One region of the Paenibacillus sp. NPDC058367 genome, then DNA from elsewhere that is predicted to be linked to it. Evidence: predicted binding sites of a transcription regulator. Region 1 holds the regulator's gene; the other holds the start of a gene.
What was found. The regulator LexA, encoded in region 1, represses DNA repair genes until DNA is damaged. The targets are predictions, from matches to a motif close to CGAACATATGTTCG.
Positions count from the first base shown of each region.

Region 2: a site for LexA is predicted at 2,574-2,587, ahead of addB (helicase-exonuclease AddAB subunit AddB). Genes of this name have one in related genera too.

Region 1 is NZ_JBHXIZ010000002.1:779,721-788,079, reverse strand. Features, by position in the region: gene metH (methionine synthase) at 1-1,588, opposite strand, end outside; gene ACFWMP_RS14470 (FixH family protein) at 1,763-2,194, opposite strand; gene ACFWMP_RS14465 (HAD family hydrolase) at 2,443-3,228, opposite strand; gene ACFWMP_RS14460 (hypothetical protein) at 3,262-3,789, opposite strand; gene ACFWMP_RS14455 (DUF896 domain-containing protein) at 3,839-4,048, opposite strand; gene ACFWMP_RS14450 (LysM peptidoglycan-binding domain-containing protein) at 4,158-4,571, opposite strand; gene lexA (transcriptional repressor LexA) at 4,867-5,493, shown strand; gene ACFWMP_RS14440 (L,D-transpeptidase) at 5,767-6,105, shown strand; gene ACFWMP_RS14435 (hypothetical protein) at 6,255-6,635, shown strand; gene ACFWMP_RS14430 (hypothetical protein) at 6,870-7,448, shown strand; gene ACFWMP_RS14425 (MBL fold metallo-hydrolase) at 7,572-8,359, opposite strand, start outside; gene ACFWMP_RS14420 (cupin domain-containing protein) at 8,351-8,359, opposite strand, start outside.
Region 2 is NZ_JBHXIZ010000003.1:722,804-731,162, forward strand. Features, by position in the region: gene addB (helicase-exonuclease AddAB subunit AddB) at 1-2,443, opposite strand, end outside; gene ACFWMP_RS20100 (MerR family transcriptional regulator) at 2,948-3,742, opposite strand; gene ACFWMP_RS20105 (DUF4097 family beta strand repeat-containing protein) at 3,991-4,665, shown strand; gene ACFWMP_RS20110 (class I SAM-dependent rRNA methyltransferase) at 5,024-6,448, opposite strand; gene ACFWMP_RS20115 (Na/Pi cotransporter family protein) at 6,548-7,534, shown strand; gene ACFWMP_RS20120 (energy-coupling factor transporter transmembrane component T family protein) at 7,587-8,359, opposite strand, start outside.

The DNA of each region.
Region 1 (8,359 bases):
GTCCTGCTTCCGGTAATCCAAAGGAAACGTTGCTGATCCCCAAGATCGTATGAACACCTGGAAGTGCTTCTTTGATTAAACGAATCCCATCAATAGTTTCTTTAGCAGAGCCAATATATTGTTCATCCCCGGTTCCTACAGGGAACACAAGCGTGTCGAAAATAAGGTCTTCTCCAGCTAATCCGTATTTGTTCACTAGTAAGTCGTAGGAGCGTTTGGCAACTTCCAGTTTGTCCGTAGCCTTAATTGCTTGTCCTGTCTCATCAATCGTACCCACTACGATAGCTGCACCATACTTATGAATCAATGGAGTGACCAGCTCAAATTTTTCTTCACCATCTTCAAGGTTAATGGAGTTAATTATCGCCTTACCTTGACAGTACTGTAATGCCAGATCAATAACCTTCGGATCGGTAGTATCGATCATCAAAGGAACTTTAACCTTTTTTACAACTAATTCTAGAAACAGCTTAATATCTTCAATCTCATCACGGTCTGGATCTTGCACGCAGACGTCGATAACTTGAGCACCACTCTTCACCTGTGCACGGGCAATTTCTGAGGCTTCCTCATATTTACCTTCGACGATAAGACGTTTAAACTTACGCGACCCTAATACATTCGTACGTTCACCAACCATGTATGGACGGTTGTCGTTCTCAATATAAATAGGTTCAATCCCTGAAAGTGCCGGTGGATGATTTCCTGCAAGCGGACGTGGAGGGAATTGTGAAAGTGCCTCCGACATAGCACGGATATGTTCCGGTGTCGTTCCGCAACAACCTCCCGCAATGTTAAGCCATCCCTTTTCTGCAAACGCAGCAATTTTACGCGCAAGAGAATCAGGAGATTCATGATAATGCCCATTCTCATCTGGCAGTCCAGCGTTCGGATAACAACTCACAGCCGCTGAAGAGATTGCAGAAAGTGAACGAATATGATCACGCATGAACTCTGGACCCGTCGCACAGTTCAGACCTATTGAGATAGGCTTCAGATGTTCTAAAGAAATATAGAATGCTTCAATGTTCTGACCAGCAAGTGTGGTACCCATCGGCTCTATTGTTCCCGAAATCATCACTGGCAATTTGATACCCGTCTTCTCAAATGCATTTCGAATACCTATACTTCCAGCTTTCACGTTCAGCGTATCCTGAGAGGTCTCTAGCAATAACGCATCTACTTGACCATCAATCAATGCCACTGCCTGTTCCTCGTAGCTATCAACGAGCTCTTGGAAAGTGACGCCTCCTGTAACAGAGAGTGTCTTTGTTGTAGGACCCATCGCACCTACGACATAGCGGGGACGATCTGGTGTATCATATTTATCAACGGCATTGCGAGCTAGCTTTGCTGCAACCAGATTAATTTCACGAGCCCGCTGCGGAATATCATATTCAGCAAGTACAACAGACGTTGCACCAAATGTATTCGTTTCAATGAGATCAGCACCTGCTTCAAGATACTGCTCATGAATCGTCTGAATTACTTCTGGACGAGTTAATACTAGCATTTCATTACAGCCGTCCAATTCTTCCCCACCAAAATCCTCACCTGTCAGAGGCACCTGTTGGATCATTGTGCCCATTGCACCATCTAGAATTAATATTCTTTGTTGTAAGCTTTCCTCAAGTGTATATTTAGCCAACGTATAGTCCCCCCAGTAAAACATTAGAGTAAGTTTAGCAGAATAAAGGAATTTCGAAAAGCCTTCCTTTCCACTCTGCATTATCTGTAATCATAGGAATTGCTATTCTTTTAATTATGGTTTTACAGAGAGTTCTTTATTAGGCATAGAATGCTGAGTTCTAGCAGTTACGTGTGATGTAACAATATATTGTCCTTCTTTCGTTAGTGTTCCCTCTGCTTGATAGATTCCATCACTGACTAGCTTCCCTTTAAATTCAATTTTCTGTTCACTATCATCTTTACTCACAATTTCGAACAGAACCTCTTTCGCATCATCTACTGCCAAGTTGTCTTGCGTCACCACTGCTTCAAAGGTCACCTTCTGATTTACAACAACCTCTTCAGGATTCCAATGTAACTCGACCTTGATAGGTTCCATAGACATGTCCATGTTCATATTCATATTATGTACGCCAGAATGTTTAGTTTGGTCTGATGAACATCCTCCCAATACTAAAAGTGTTGCACCTAATAATAAAGGAACTATTGTTCTTGAAATCTTCATTTAGATTCCTCCCAGTCGAATTGATTACTAAGAATCTACCAATTCATGTTATACATTCTCCATCTATTATACACATTATTATTGGTTTTTCAGTATTTCGCATCAATTCAGCTAAACTCTTGTGACTTAAATCATATACTAGTAAATCTCATCTATCATATTAAATATGATGTAGATATAAAAAAGACAGCAAGTCTCCTAGATACCTAGGAACTCACTGCCTTCTTTAAGCTTAAATGAATGAAATTTTATAAAGATTGGACTAATGAAAGAAGCTCTCCAAGATGTTTGATTTCATAATCCGGCTGAATTTCCGGATCTGGCTGTTTGCCTTTTCTATTAATCCAAACTGTAGTCAAACCTGTTGCCAGCCCACCACGAATATCCGTTGTAAGCTTATCTCCGACCATAACTCCTTGCTCAGGTGCAATATCTAAAAGTTCTAGGGCATGCAGAAAAATTTCCTTATCCGGCTTTCCTTTTCCGAAGCTTCCAGAAATCACGATGTGATCAAAGAAAGGAACGATTTCAGGTACGCCATCTAGTTTCTCTTGTTGCAATGCAGGGCATCCATTAGTCAGAAGCAATAGCTTCACTTTCCCCTTCAGTTCTTCAAGCACCTGAATCGTTTCTTCATAGATGTAAGGTCGATTTCTACGCTCTGCTGCGAATTTGGCTGCTAATGTCTCAGCAAGAGCTTCGTCCTCTACACCAAGTACTGCAAGACCACGACGCCATGCCTCTTTACGATACCCCGGTGCAAGCTGCTGCAATTGACGGAATTCCGGCTGTTCACCTGCAGTAAAGTTCCCCCAAAGTGCTTCAAACGGATTAATCCCAATCATCTTTGTAAACGGGTTCGTTTCGTAGGATTCATATAGTCCAATGGCTTCTTTACGCACCGCAAGTTCCAGTTCTTGTGGATCAATCGTATCCCCAGCGGCTTCACATGCAGAACGAAATGCTTCATTAACGCTCCGATCATCCCAGAGCAGTGTATCATCAAGGTCAAATAGTACGGCGGAAATTGGCATTACAGGTCTCCCTCTCCCATGGCTGGTTAATTTCTATTCGTGAACTACTTCAATTTGGTGAGCTTTTGCGAATGCTTCCAGTCGAGTCCCCATCGCATGTGTATCATAACGATTCATAAGTCTGGTAAAAATCCATTTCGTGCGTTTGCCTTTATGCTTAATTACAACAGCTCCACGCGAAAGGATGATTTTCTCAATATCAGAAGCTGGCAGATACCGTTCGCGGTTGAATTTTATAGTAGATAGTCTAGCATTCTCTACCTTCAAGTACGGACGTCGGAAGAACAAAAGTGCCGCTAGTAAGTAGTACAAAACGACTCCTAGCCAATTCATAAGCATACCATTACCTTTGGCCTGGTCCACTGAACCAATCATCCAAAACATAGTACCAAGCACTAATAACACTACTGGAAATGCAATGTTACGGCCTTTAAAGGTTTCGCTGTTCTTACCAGGAGATTTAGATTTAGATGCGTAAATCGTTTCCTTCCCCTGTTTCTTTCTTTGCTTATTAATTTGCTGCGTGTTGCGTTGAACCATTCTTTCCCAAGAACGGGCCATATGCGTTCCCCCTAGTCATCCAGTAATATCTATGAAAAGGAACAGGGTGTTAATGCTTACGCCCCTTGTTACCTTGTTCATGCTCATCATTATCGACCAATTCAATCGTATTCAATTGTGCTCGGAAGTTATTGCGAATATTCCCCAAATAAATTTCACGAAGCTTGGCGCGTTCCGCCGTTTCCTCTTGATTAAGGCCTACGCTCTTCTGTTTGCGTGCCAATTCGTTAATACGCGCGACCAACTCATCAATATTCAAAACTTTCCCTCCCCTTATAAATTAATTCTAACTCTGCCATGAGAAAAAGAGCTTGTCAAGGTTTACTCCCTGCAAGCTCTTCATGTCCTCTTATTATGTTCTTAGAATATTAATATATAGGTAAAGTGAGAATATCTCCAGCATTAATCTGACTACCTTTAATGCCATTGAATTTTTTAATTCCTTCTATATATACAGCCGTTTTCATATCAGAAGGTTTATTCTCAAGAGCAATACTCCAAAGTGTATCTCCACGTTCAACCACTACGCGCTTCTCATCCTTCATTAAAGTAGTAGATCCTGCAAATACATTACCTACTACTGTAAGTCCTGATAGTACGAGCACAATGATCAATGTCAGTTTAATAACAAAATCTCTTCGGAACAAACGCATCAAGCCTTCAAGCAAAAGCTCTGTTATCTCTTTAATCTGAGCTGAATAACGGGTAATAGGATTATGTCCTAAAGATTCAACCACTGGGGCTTTATCGTAGATGCTACGGTATGTACTGTATTTTAACATGAATATCATCCTCCAAACACTTGTTCTTACTTTTGAAATTATAATAACACGAACATGTGTTTTGTTCAATACTATTTTAGAACAATTGTTCTCTTTTTTTCAGAGGTTAATATTTACCATATTCTTCATATAAAGAATCACTCTTATCGTTTAGTTGAAGGAAACGCAATCAATACAAGACTACCATTTATTAACTCTTTCGAATTAATATTTATAATAGTTAGAACTTATGTTTGTGCGAACGGTAGTTCTATGTTATAATTTTCCCAAACATTACTATATGGGGTTGATTCCAATGTCAAAGATTTCAAGTCGCCAGCTGGCGATCCTGGAATTTATACGTAGCGAAGTCCGCAGCAAGGGTTATCCTCCTTCCGTCCGGGAGATTGGAGAAGCTGTTGGTCTTGCTTCCAGCTCCACAGTTCACGGTCATTTAGATCGGCTAGAGAAGAAGGGACTTATCCGTCGAGATCCAACGAAGCCTCGTGCGATAGAATTGCTTGGCCAAGAGGATTCCGAGAATGTCCATCATTTCGCGCAAACCGTCGCTCGCATTCCTGTCGTAGGTAAGGTTACCGCCGGGGTTCCTATCACTGCTACTGAGAATATTGAAGACTACTTCCCGCTTCCAACTCACTATGTTGGAGATAACAAAGTATTTATGTTATCGGTTCAAGGTGACAGTATGGTCGAAGCTGGGATTATGAATGGCGACTATGTTATTGTTCGTCAACAACAAACGGCTGATAACGGAGATATCGTTGTAGCTATGACCGAAGAAGATGAAGCAACCGTTAAGACTTTTTATAAAGAACGTGATCATATACGTCTTCAGCCGGAGAATCCGGCGTACGAGCCTCTTCGCCTTAATCGCGTGACCATTCTCGGCAGAGTTATCGGATTATTTCGAGATATCCACTAAGTATGCACTCCTACCAAGCGAAAACGGATACCGCCCTTTAAAGGACGGTATCCGTTTCTACGAGAAGTATAAGGATAGGGTATATCGTAAAAATATATACTTTCTTTTATTTTTTTAAAAGCTGTTCTGCAAATGCAGAACAGCTTTTTTATTGTTATCAAACTCCATTTATCAATCACAGAACATTTGTTCCCATAAGCTAAAATGACCATTTTTAATGAATAACCGTTTAGGCATCCTCCTCATATCTTAATTAGAAAGGAGTGTTACACAATGCCAAATTACCGGATTATAGTTGATCTGACGCAGCGTATGCTTTATCTTCTTGATAACGACATTGTGATCAGGGGTTTCCCAGTCGGAATCGGTAAAATGTTAACTCAATCACCACTCGGTGAATTCACAATCATTAACAAACAACCCGATCCAGGTGGTCCATTTGGGGTCTTTTGGATGGGTCTATCTAAGCCTCACTATGGGATACATGGAAATAATGATCCCTCATCCATAGGGCACGAAGTATCCCACGGTTGTATTCGTATGTACAATGAAGATGTGTTAGCACTAGCTGCGATTGTTCCGATTGGAACACGAGTAACGATCAGGAATTAAATCTATCTCTAAAGATAAACACGCCTCACTCATGGTTCAATGGAGGGGGCGTGTTTGTATTTATGTATTTTTGATGACCTAATAGGAATTATGTGGTTATATGTCGAATAATGTTAACAGGATTTCAAATTGAAAGGAAGTGTCTCGTTTTGAACAACTCAAAAATTAGAACCCTCGTCGATTTTAAAGTCGATGCACTTGTTAAACTCTCTGGCTTATTGTTAAACAACGATCAAGCGAGTGGAAAAAAAGTAAATTTACTCACCTCATTCGGCAGTATTCAAGGGACCATCTCCCCTTCCACCTCCAATAAAGAGGATGTTTTTGACTTAAAATCTCTAATGGATGATGTCATTGTAGATGAATACATATCTTATTTAGGTGCGGAACATCCCGATAAAAATTTCAGCTATAACTTTGTAGTCCTTAATGATGTTTCTGTAAGACCCTATACTCACTATGAATCTCCGATCGAATACAAACAGCTAATTGTTTATACCGATCAAATCACAGCCTTCAATTTCTTATGATTTTGACATATTTATTTTAAAAAGCTCTCAACAAAGCACTCCAGCAGTTGCCCCAATTTTGCACTCAGCTCGCAAAATCGGCAGATCTCTGGGTGCTTTCTCTTTTTCTAATCAGTAGTCGTTTCTAAATTCCCACGATTTTCGCTCTTAACAGATACTAGTAGAGAGAATTCAGGCATATCTTTCAATAAGCAATAAATCTTGCTCTACTGAAATCTTTGGAGGTGTGATTACATGCTGATTTTCTTGATGTATATGTTTGCCATTGTAGGAGGAGTCTTAATTCTAAGTGCCGTTATTATAGAATTAAAAAAACTATCTACTTCTTCTGAACTTTCTAAGCTGTTAAACGCAACCTCATCTTTTAATATTATATTCACCAAAACATTCATTCCGCCCAATCAATCGCACTTGATCGCCCTTAATGAACCTTATAAAAAAATAGCAATAGGTACCAGCAATCCGAAAACAAGCAAAAAAGCAATAGCAAAGCTATACTCGTTCGACAATATAATGGGATCAGAGATTGTTGTTAACGCACTAACCCTTTCAAAAGTATCTAAACGACAACAAAACAGCAAATCAACTGCTTCGAGTGCGGATATTAATGTGCTTAATAACGTTGACGAAGAGGCTGATGTTATCGAGGAACTTACGCTTAAAATATACATGAACAGCAATGAAATACCTGTGTATAGTATCTCCTTCTTGCCAGGTTTATTGCCCATTCAACAATCCGACAATCAGTACAAAGAAGCCTACTCCCAAGTCCAACAATTGCATGCATTCTTCAGGTCGATCGTATCCGAATAAATGCCCCCCTTCCACCTCTGATTACTTCACTTTACTTTACCTAATTAGAAATTTTGAAAACCTTAAGGAAAGACAAAAAACGGTCCTTTTAGGGGGCCGTTTTCGCTGCATCCAACATTCATTTTAAAATTGCACACTAAATCCGTTAAATTGGTGAATGCCCGTACCATGAGCAACAAGATCCCGTTCACGTAATTCACGAACTGCCTTCATTACCTCTTGCAAAATATCTGGATCTAGACCCAAAGTATTATGAGAGCCGAATACTTGAGATACATTTGGAATTTGCGCAATCTTTTCTAAAGAAGCCACTAAATCTGCCGGACTAGTAGAGGGATAAAAAGCATAAATTGGCGTAACATCATACAATAAATCCCCTGTAAACAGATACCCGTTCGCATGATCAAAGATGCTGACATGGCCTGGTGAATGACCCGGCGTGTGGTAAATCTCTAATCTACGCCCGCCTATGTCAAGTACATCTCCCTCTCGCAATAGAGCTGTTGGTTTCCCTTGATAAGGCGTATACGTATTAGGATCAAATGTCTCAGGAACAGGAAGAGTAATATCTCGGCTCATATCTTTTCTGATCTGGGCAAGGGACAAACCTCGTATTCCATTAATCAGCCAATCCTCATCCTCTTTATGAACATAGATCGTCTCAAATTGTCCATGACTGCCTATATGGTCTGCATGCACATGCGTAGTGATGACAGCGATAGGTAAATCCGTTAACTGATCCGTTATTCTTTTTATATTATCGATGCCTAATCCCGTATCAATCAACACCGCTTGTTCTTTCCCTAACAACAAAAAAGAGTGCACCTTTTCCCAATGTCCATATTCACTGATTGCATAAGTAATTGGATCAATTTTCGTGACTGTGAACCATCGATCTTGAATCAAGTGTG
Region 2 (8,359 bases), on a different contig from region 1:
AAGATGCAAAATGGGAGAAGGAGCAAGCAACAAACTTCTCCATCCGGGACACACTGCCTCGCAGTGTCGATCCACCGTACAATCTAAGGCTTGTTCCACGTTTTAGCTTCGTTCCCACGTTACGGTAGAACAATGAACTGAGCAGACGTTTCAATTCGAGACTACGAATATCATCAGCAGCGAACCAGTTATACACATCCCACCATAATTCAGGTATCTCCGTCCCCTGGCGCCACTGGCGTAGCTGCATAATCAATGCACGAAGACTCTGTTCTGGATGACCAATGTAACCGAGGTGAATGGAATCTCTGACTTCTTCTGGTAGTCCTGCAGGGGGAAGTGCTGCCAAGCTGTGCTCATGAACCCTTGGGAACATTCTATGCAAATGACGGATTACCTCAGAGGGAAGGAGCGCCTTACCCTCATCATCAGCAGTGGCGTAGCTAATCCAGAGCTTTCGACTTCCTGTCGTTAGCGCATTATAGATCAAAAACCGCTCGTCCAGCAGTTTACGAGAAGCACCAGGAGCAAGCTCCATACCGGCGTTCTCAAGTACAGAGCGTTCGCCTTCCGAGAGAATTCCATCCTCCTTAAACTGCGCAGGCACAACACCTTCATTAAATCCAAGCAAAAAAGCGTATTTAACTCCCGTTGGTCGAGTCCGATCCATGTTACCAACCAGTACTTGATCGAGCGCGGGAGGAACAAGTCCCATCTTAAGCTCAGCAAGTCCTGTCTCTAGGACTCCGGTGAACACATCAAATCCAAGTCTCTCGTTGCCCATCATCTCGACGATCTGATCTAGAAGATCAAGCACTGCACCCCACAGCTGACTATGTTCTCTAGCCTTCTCGGGTTGCCCCTTCTCCATAGCACCGACACTAAGTTTCTCCAGCTTTCGAGCAACATCCGTCTCATCAAGCAGCTTGTACACTGCGGTACATAGTTCAAGGCCGCTTCTACTCTTCTGTATCCGTTGCTCAAAAGCAAATAGAGGACCCGTTATACTAGCACGGCATCGCTCCATTGTAGCAAGCAGTTCTTCATCCATCTGTCTGCCGCCTTCCAGCGACAAGCTAGGAATCCCTTTCCATGAACGGCCATCCGTCCAGCGATACCCTTGAATCCCACAAGCCAGCACATAATTCTCTAAGGCGTCCATATCCTCACGCGTAATACTACCGTCCAGCGGTAGCAAAAGCTCTGTCTTTACACAGCGGAATACATCCTCGAAGCGCCAGCGTCGACGCACCACATCCAATGCGGAGCGTACAAACTCTACCAATGGATGGTGCAGCTCATTTACCTTCTGGTCCAGAAAAAAAGGTACTCCGTAATCTTGGAACAACGGTTTAATCAGTTGCTCGTAATCTCCAATATTACGCATCAATACGGCCATTTCACCATATTTTGCACCTTCATCTCGCGCCAGTCTGATCATTTCACGCAGTGCTCCCTCAACCTCTGCTCTATGAGAAACTGCTGCGCCTATAGATATCGCTTCATTTGCCAGTTCATCTGCACCCATCCAGACCTTTCGGCGGTCATATCCCCTTTCGAGATGAGCAAGAACAGGACTTTCTTCAAAACGCGGAAGAACCGCTGGCTTCAGAAGCTCGTCCCACACATCAATGCCTAGCTCTTCAGCTATTCCACGCAGTTTAATGTAAGTAACCGCAGTTGGGTGAAACAATTCAAGCTCATTCAACTGATCTCCATAGGGATACGAACGATCAAGTGTAAGGGACACGGTCAGCTTCGATGCTTGCTGCATCAATTCTCGAAGCACTTCGAATTCCTGCGGGGTAAAGCCGTGGAACCCATCTACCCAAATCTCCGCCCCGCGAATGTAAGAGGAATCAGGAATATGCTCAGCTAGTTCCGCTAAACGATCCTCTTCGTCGATATAGAGGCGTGACATTTCCTTCTCTAAATCGCTGAATACCAGCTGTAAATCATCCAGCTTGCCTTCAAGAATAGGACTTCTTGCAATAGCGCCTCGCATTGCGGATAACTGCTCCTCTAAATCAGAGGAAGCCAAGCAGCAACGCTTCATCTCCGTATGCAGTTGATTCAACCGTTCCACAAAACCCGGTCTGTCGGCAGAGGCACCGAACAATTTCAGTTCCTCTTTACGGCGACTTATGATTTTGTAAATCAACATCTTTTTACCTTCTTCACTGATCGGCAGACTAGCGCTGCCTCCAGTTTCCTGTTTCACTCGATAGGCAAGCCGAGAAAAGCTCAGTGTCTGCGCCCGAATGCTTCCCTTCACATTCCCTACGGTCAAAAGCCCCCGTTCTGCTCCAAAGGAACCTTGTTCCGGTACAAGAATAATGATCGGCGCGCCAAGAGGCTCCTTCTCTAATGAAGAAGAAATAGACTCCCATATTTTTGTTGTCTTGCCACTACCAGAGCGGCCTAGTAAAAAGGTTACCGACATAAATGATAGACTCCTTCCGTAGCGGAGAAAATGTATATGAAACAAGGTGAAATACTCACCGTTTGATAATGTTCAAATGAAAAAGTTCAGTCGTTCCTCGTCCCCTCAGTATAACATAGCTGCACAAATCAGAACATGCGTTTGCTAGTATTTTCTAATGATTTACAATAAAAAAGCTACGAAGTAAACAGCAACTAACGTATTGTGGTGACTTGCTGTTTAGTATTTCTAGTTTGTTAATACCCGGTGCTCAACGTTCGATGCTTTCTGTTTGGAGCGTAGAGTTAGGGTTCGAGATTCGGGTTCGCTTATAGCGTTAATCTACCAGTTAGCTTAATAGATAACATTGAACTATAGTTAAATATTTATCTAATCGGCGAAGTATAACGTTCTTGTCCTCAGTCAGGGGCAAGAAACATGATTCCTTAATCAAAAAAAGCCGCTAAATTAGCGGCTTTCAATCAAACATTTTTCTTTTCCTAAACCTTTTCCTTTGTATTTAATCTAACATGAGTGTTTCTTAATGAACAGTTGTATCTGATAATCCCACTGCAATATTCCAGTCACAATAATGTTATGAAGAACAAAATCTGGACACACATTGTATTCCGTCTTTGCCCTTTCAAGTAAACTTTGTAATACAGCATTCTTATTCTCTTCGGTACAAATTGCACACAGATAGTCCCCTTCTGGTAGCACAGTCAGCCCCTCTAAAGACGGATATTTCAAGCAAACAGCAAATAATCGTGTTATTCCTTCAGTCGTGAACATTCCTGCCATATCTTCAAACAGAAATTGTGAATGCAGAGACGTTTCAATTTGTTGATAGAAATGTCTGTGATAGTCCCATAAATTCTTAAGTGTGGGGCTTTCCATTTTATTCGAAAGCATAATTACCCTTTCCTCTATGTGTCTGACAAAGTAATTTTCACTTTGACTATAACCGTCGTGGAACTTATTTTCATAATGTAGATAGGCACGTTTAATTTTCGATTTTGCATACTGCAGACGAGCAATTTTATCGTCTGCTCTTTTTTCTGCTTGTTTTAGAAATGCAATTACTTTAGAGAGATCATTCTGCTGCAAAATATCTTTAATATCCATTAAAGTAAGATCCATTGCTTTGAGCAGTTCAATGGTTTGCAGCTTTACGAGCTCCTGCTCGGAATAGTATCGATATCCCGACAGTTCATCTTTATGGCATGGCTTGACTAATCCAATACGATCATAGTGCCGCAAGGTCTCAGTGGTCATCTCAACGATCTCTGCTGCTTGCTTAATTGTAAAATAGTTGTTCATATCTACCCTCTTGACCTTTTTGTAACACAAAAGTTTATGATGATTAAAACATATGCGACTTATAAACGCAACGAAATACAAAATGAATTTATTACCAGAGAGGAATGCAAATATGAAGAACTAAATCATGTATCAAAGGATTATCCTTTGTTGTATATCTGAATTTGTCTGCATAGCAGCTTAATATTGGCATTCGTAGGACTGGCTATATTTAAAAGAAAAATGAGTTAACGAAGGAGCGTTTTATAATGAAAAGTACTGCAAAAAAATTACTAACTACTATAGGCATATTGGTGACACTATTGATATCATTAGCAGGATGTTCCTCCGACTCCACTTCCATGGAGGAAAAAAATCACACCATACCTGCCCAAAATATTGATACCTTAACAATTGATGTAAAGGACAAAAAAATAAATATCCTCCAATCTAAAGATGAACAAATTCATATTGTTTACTATGAAAGTGAGAAAGATTTTCACAAGATTGATCTATCTGACGATAAAGAACTGTCAATGGTAAGTGACAGTAATAAGGAATGGAACGACTATATCGGAGGAAAAGGCTCGCAAGTAACCAGAACTATTCAGGTATCGATACCTGATGCAACTTTAAAAAATTTGACTTTAAAAACATCAAATGAAAGTATTGTATTACCAACAATCGTGTTTTTAGGGACAGTGGAAGTAAATATAAATAACGGAAATATCCAACTGGACAAATTGAATGTAGGGACGGCTATAACCCTTGAAACAAAAAACGGAAATATTAGCGGTTCAATTCTAGGGTCATATGATGATTTCGCGATCTTAAGCAAGGTAAAAAAAGGAGAAAGCAATTTGCCTGCCAATAAAGAGAATGGTTCGAAAAAATTATCTGCTTATACAAATAACGGCGATATTACCTTACAATTTTCTGAGTAGCCAGTAGTTAAATATTGGATCGTATGAAGTCAGATACAATATTGAAAGGGATAACCCCTGTGTTCACTTTTGAAACTTCTGGTCCTACCTCTTCGACTATTCTACCGGCCTATAACCGATAAAATATCCGTCTTGTAATGGAAAACAGCGGCTTATACTTTCTGGATTACATTCGGACTCAGGAGTCGCTATTCATGAATTTCGTGCTGTTTTGGCAACTTATCGGACTAAGCGGACATACCTTGTTAATCCCGAATCCTACTCTTCTTAGAACACAGCAAAAAATCCGTAAAAAGAGGCCTCGATCGAAGACTCCTTTTACGGATTAAAATCCATTGCCTATATATGAACAGCCAGCTTATTTCTTACTCCGCACTTCAAAAATCGCAAACTTCAGATAGTGTCCTTCGTTAACGCCTAGAATCTGCGGATGGTCTTTGCCTGCGGCACGCCATTCCACAAGTCTCAATACTTTACCTGCATCTTTAGCTGCGTCGGCAATCGTCTCAAGGAATAGATCCGGCTGCATGTGGTAAGAACAACTTGCAGTAACCAAATATCCGCCTTCGTTCACCAGCTTCATGCCGTGTAGATTGATATCCTTGTAACCACGGCAAGCACCTGCTACTGCACTTTTAGTTTTCGCAAACGCTGGAGGGTCTAGGATAACTACATCCCAAGTTTTACCTCCACCTGCTGTCATCGGCTTGGAGGTATCTGTTTTGGTTGTTTTGCCTCCGGATTTAGCATTTGTAGACGCTACTGTTGATTCCATTCCGCTTGCAATCGTCGCCCGCTCCGAACGTTCCTCCAGACCTTTTACCTGATTGCGCAGGTATGCAAAAGCATCATCCACTACAAAGTCCACTCGATCACTAAAGCCATTCAGCTCCACATTGACCTTGGCACTCTCTATGGCATGAGCTGAAACGTCAAGGCAGGTTACTTTTTTCGCACCATACTTGCAAGCATGCAGAGTGAAGCTACCTGTGTGCGAGAAACATTCCAGCACTGTAGCACCATCCCAATAAGGGAAGGTTACGTGTTTACCACTCTTGTTTACCGGCAAAGTTTGTAACGAGCCATCTTCTGTTTCGATTTCTTGCAGCGTAATGCCACTTCGTCCACCCCAGCCCTTCATGAGTGGGGCAATGGATGCTCTATTCTCACGCTGATCAAAGAAGTAGCCTGTCTTTTGGCCCTCTTCGATATCTACTACCAGCTTAAGGCCATTCTCACTTACGGTAACATGACGTGGGCATTCCCCGTACAGCACACCTGTAGTCTGCTCCATCCCTTCCAGTTCGCGCACGCTAACATCACTGCGTTCATAAATACCACGCGGTGCCATAACCTGTACAAGTGCTTCAACAATCTCTGTACGGCGCTTGTCCATTCCAAGTGTAAGGAGTTGTACAACTAGAATATCCCCGAACCGATCCACAATAAGCCCTGGCAAAAAGTCCGCCTCACCATAAACCAAACGATATGCATCTGCCCCAGGGAGGAAACGTTCTCTATGTTGCAGACAATTCGTAAACCGTTCTACGAAAAAAGCTGTATCCATGATCGCCAGTGGTCCCTGCGATACAATTCTCACCCGGATTTGCGATGCTGGATTGTAATAGCCCACGGCCAAAAACCGGCCTTGATGATTTAGGACATCTACTAATCCCCCTGCTTCTGGGTTTCCTTCAACTGATGCAACTTCACCTGCGTAGACCCATGGATGGCCCTGTTCTAATCTTTTTTTGCGATTGCGTTCTAAAATAACCGATGCCAATGACTTCAACTCCCTGTTTCTCTAAAAATGATTTTATACATGTCCTACACGTTACTTTCATATATTGGTGTACAACCCTCGTCCAAAGGAGTATGCCCAATGTTCCGTGATCTGCTTTTCCCTATTATATATGGTCTTGTCATTTTTCTGGCTGGCATGAAGCTAATGGAAACAGCATTGTCCAAGCTTGCAGGGCCACTGTTAACTACAAGCCTGAATAAGGCAACCTCTACACCTATCAAAGGCTTGATCGCAAGCAGTGTACTGTCAGCCCTGCTTCAGAGCAGCACGGCTGTAACTGTGCTAACGATCGGTATGGTGAATGCCGGCCTGCTCACCTATGCTCGTACACTTGGCATTATCCTAGGCAGCAACATCGGCACCACTTTGACCACAGAGTTAATCGGACTTCAGATCAATTCCATGGCATCGCCACTGCTGGCTGCCTCACTGAGTCTGTGGGCCGCAGCGGTTATAGCTGGCGAGTTACCGCATACATCACGGGCAGCAGCACTATGCCGGAAAATATCAGAGCCGCTGCAATTCATCAGCCTGGCTGTATCAGGATTCGCCCTAGTCCTATGGGGAATTGCAGTCATGCAGTCCATTGGCGGGACGCTTCAGGAGAGTGGCCTATTCCTTTGGTTCCTGAATCATGCAACCACAAGTGCCCTATGGGGACTCGCCGCTGGTGCCTGCTTAACTGCCCTGTTACATAGCAGCGCAGCAGTTATCGCCATGGCCATGGGCATTGCTGCCTCTGGTGCCATGCCACCAGAGCTCGGCATAGCCATCGTGCTCGGTGCCAACGTCGGTACCTGCGTCACGGCAGTCATCGCTTCCATCGGTGGCTCGTCTTCTGGTGTCTTTGTCGCTTGGTCGCATGTTGTCCTCAATGTAAGCGGTGCGCTACTGTTCCTACCTCTTATTGGGCCCCTACAAGCAACTGCTGCATGGATTGGCGGAGGAGCCGCCTCACAAATCGCCCATGCACAGACTATTTTTAACGTAGTATGCTCGCTAATCGCACTGCCATTATGTTACCTGCCTGTATGGTCAAGACTGGAGAAACGTCTTCAATCGTAACAATATACTGTAACGCCTGATCCCAAACTTTCCACAACTGTACTATTATACTTCAATCGAAAATATTATAAAACCGCGATCCATCGTAAAAAGTGATTACCGTCGAAGATGTTGCGATCAGAGCGAATAAGATTAAAGCAATATAGTCATTTCTTGAGAACGGACGACTGCTGTACCAAGTCCGTTTTCTATTAGTTCCGAAGCCACGTAACTCCATAGCCGTACTAATATTCTCAATTCGCTCAATGCTAGTCAGAATCAAGGGCATTAGAATCGAAATGATATTTTTAAGCCGCTTAGGCAGCTTTTCTTTTCGAGAGATGTCTATTCCCCGTGCCTGAGCAGAGAATGATATATTCTCATAATCTCTTTGGATATCCGGAATGTACCGCAGCGCAAGCGATACAGAATATGCAATTTTATAATTCACACCAATCCGGTTTAAAGACGCTGCGAATTCACTAGGATTTGTCGTTAGAAGGAACAACAGTGCCATGGGAATGACTACTGCATACTTAAGGGCAATATTTAATTGGTAGAATAGCTGCTCATATGTAACGGTATACCGACCTACAAGATGAACAATATCATGACGTGAACCGTAAACCTTTACACCTTCCAAAGGAGAAAAAATAAAGATAGCTATATGATTAAGCACAAAGAAGATCAGGATAAAATATAATACGAAAGCATAATCCTGAAATTGAACTTTAGAGACTCTAAAGGCAATCAAACTAAATAATAACATCACTATTAGACATCTTGTATCATATGTAATCATCCCTGTCACAGACCACACTATAAATAAAATCAGCTTAGTAGCGC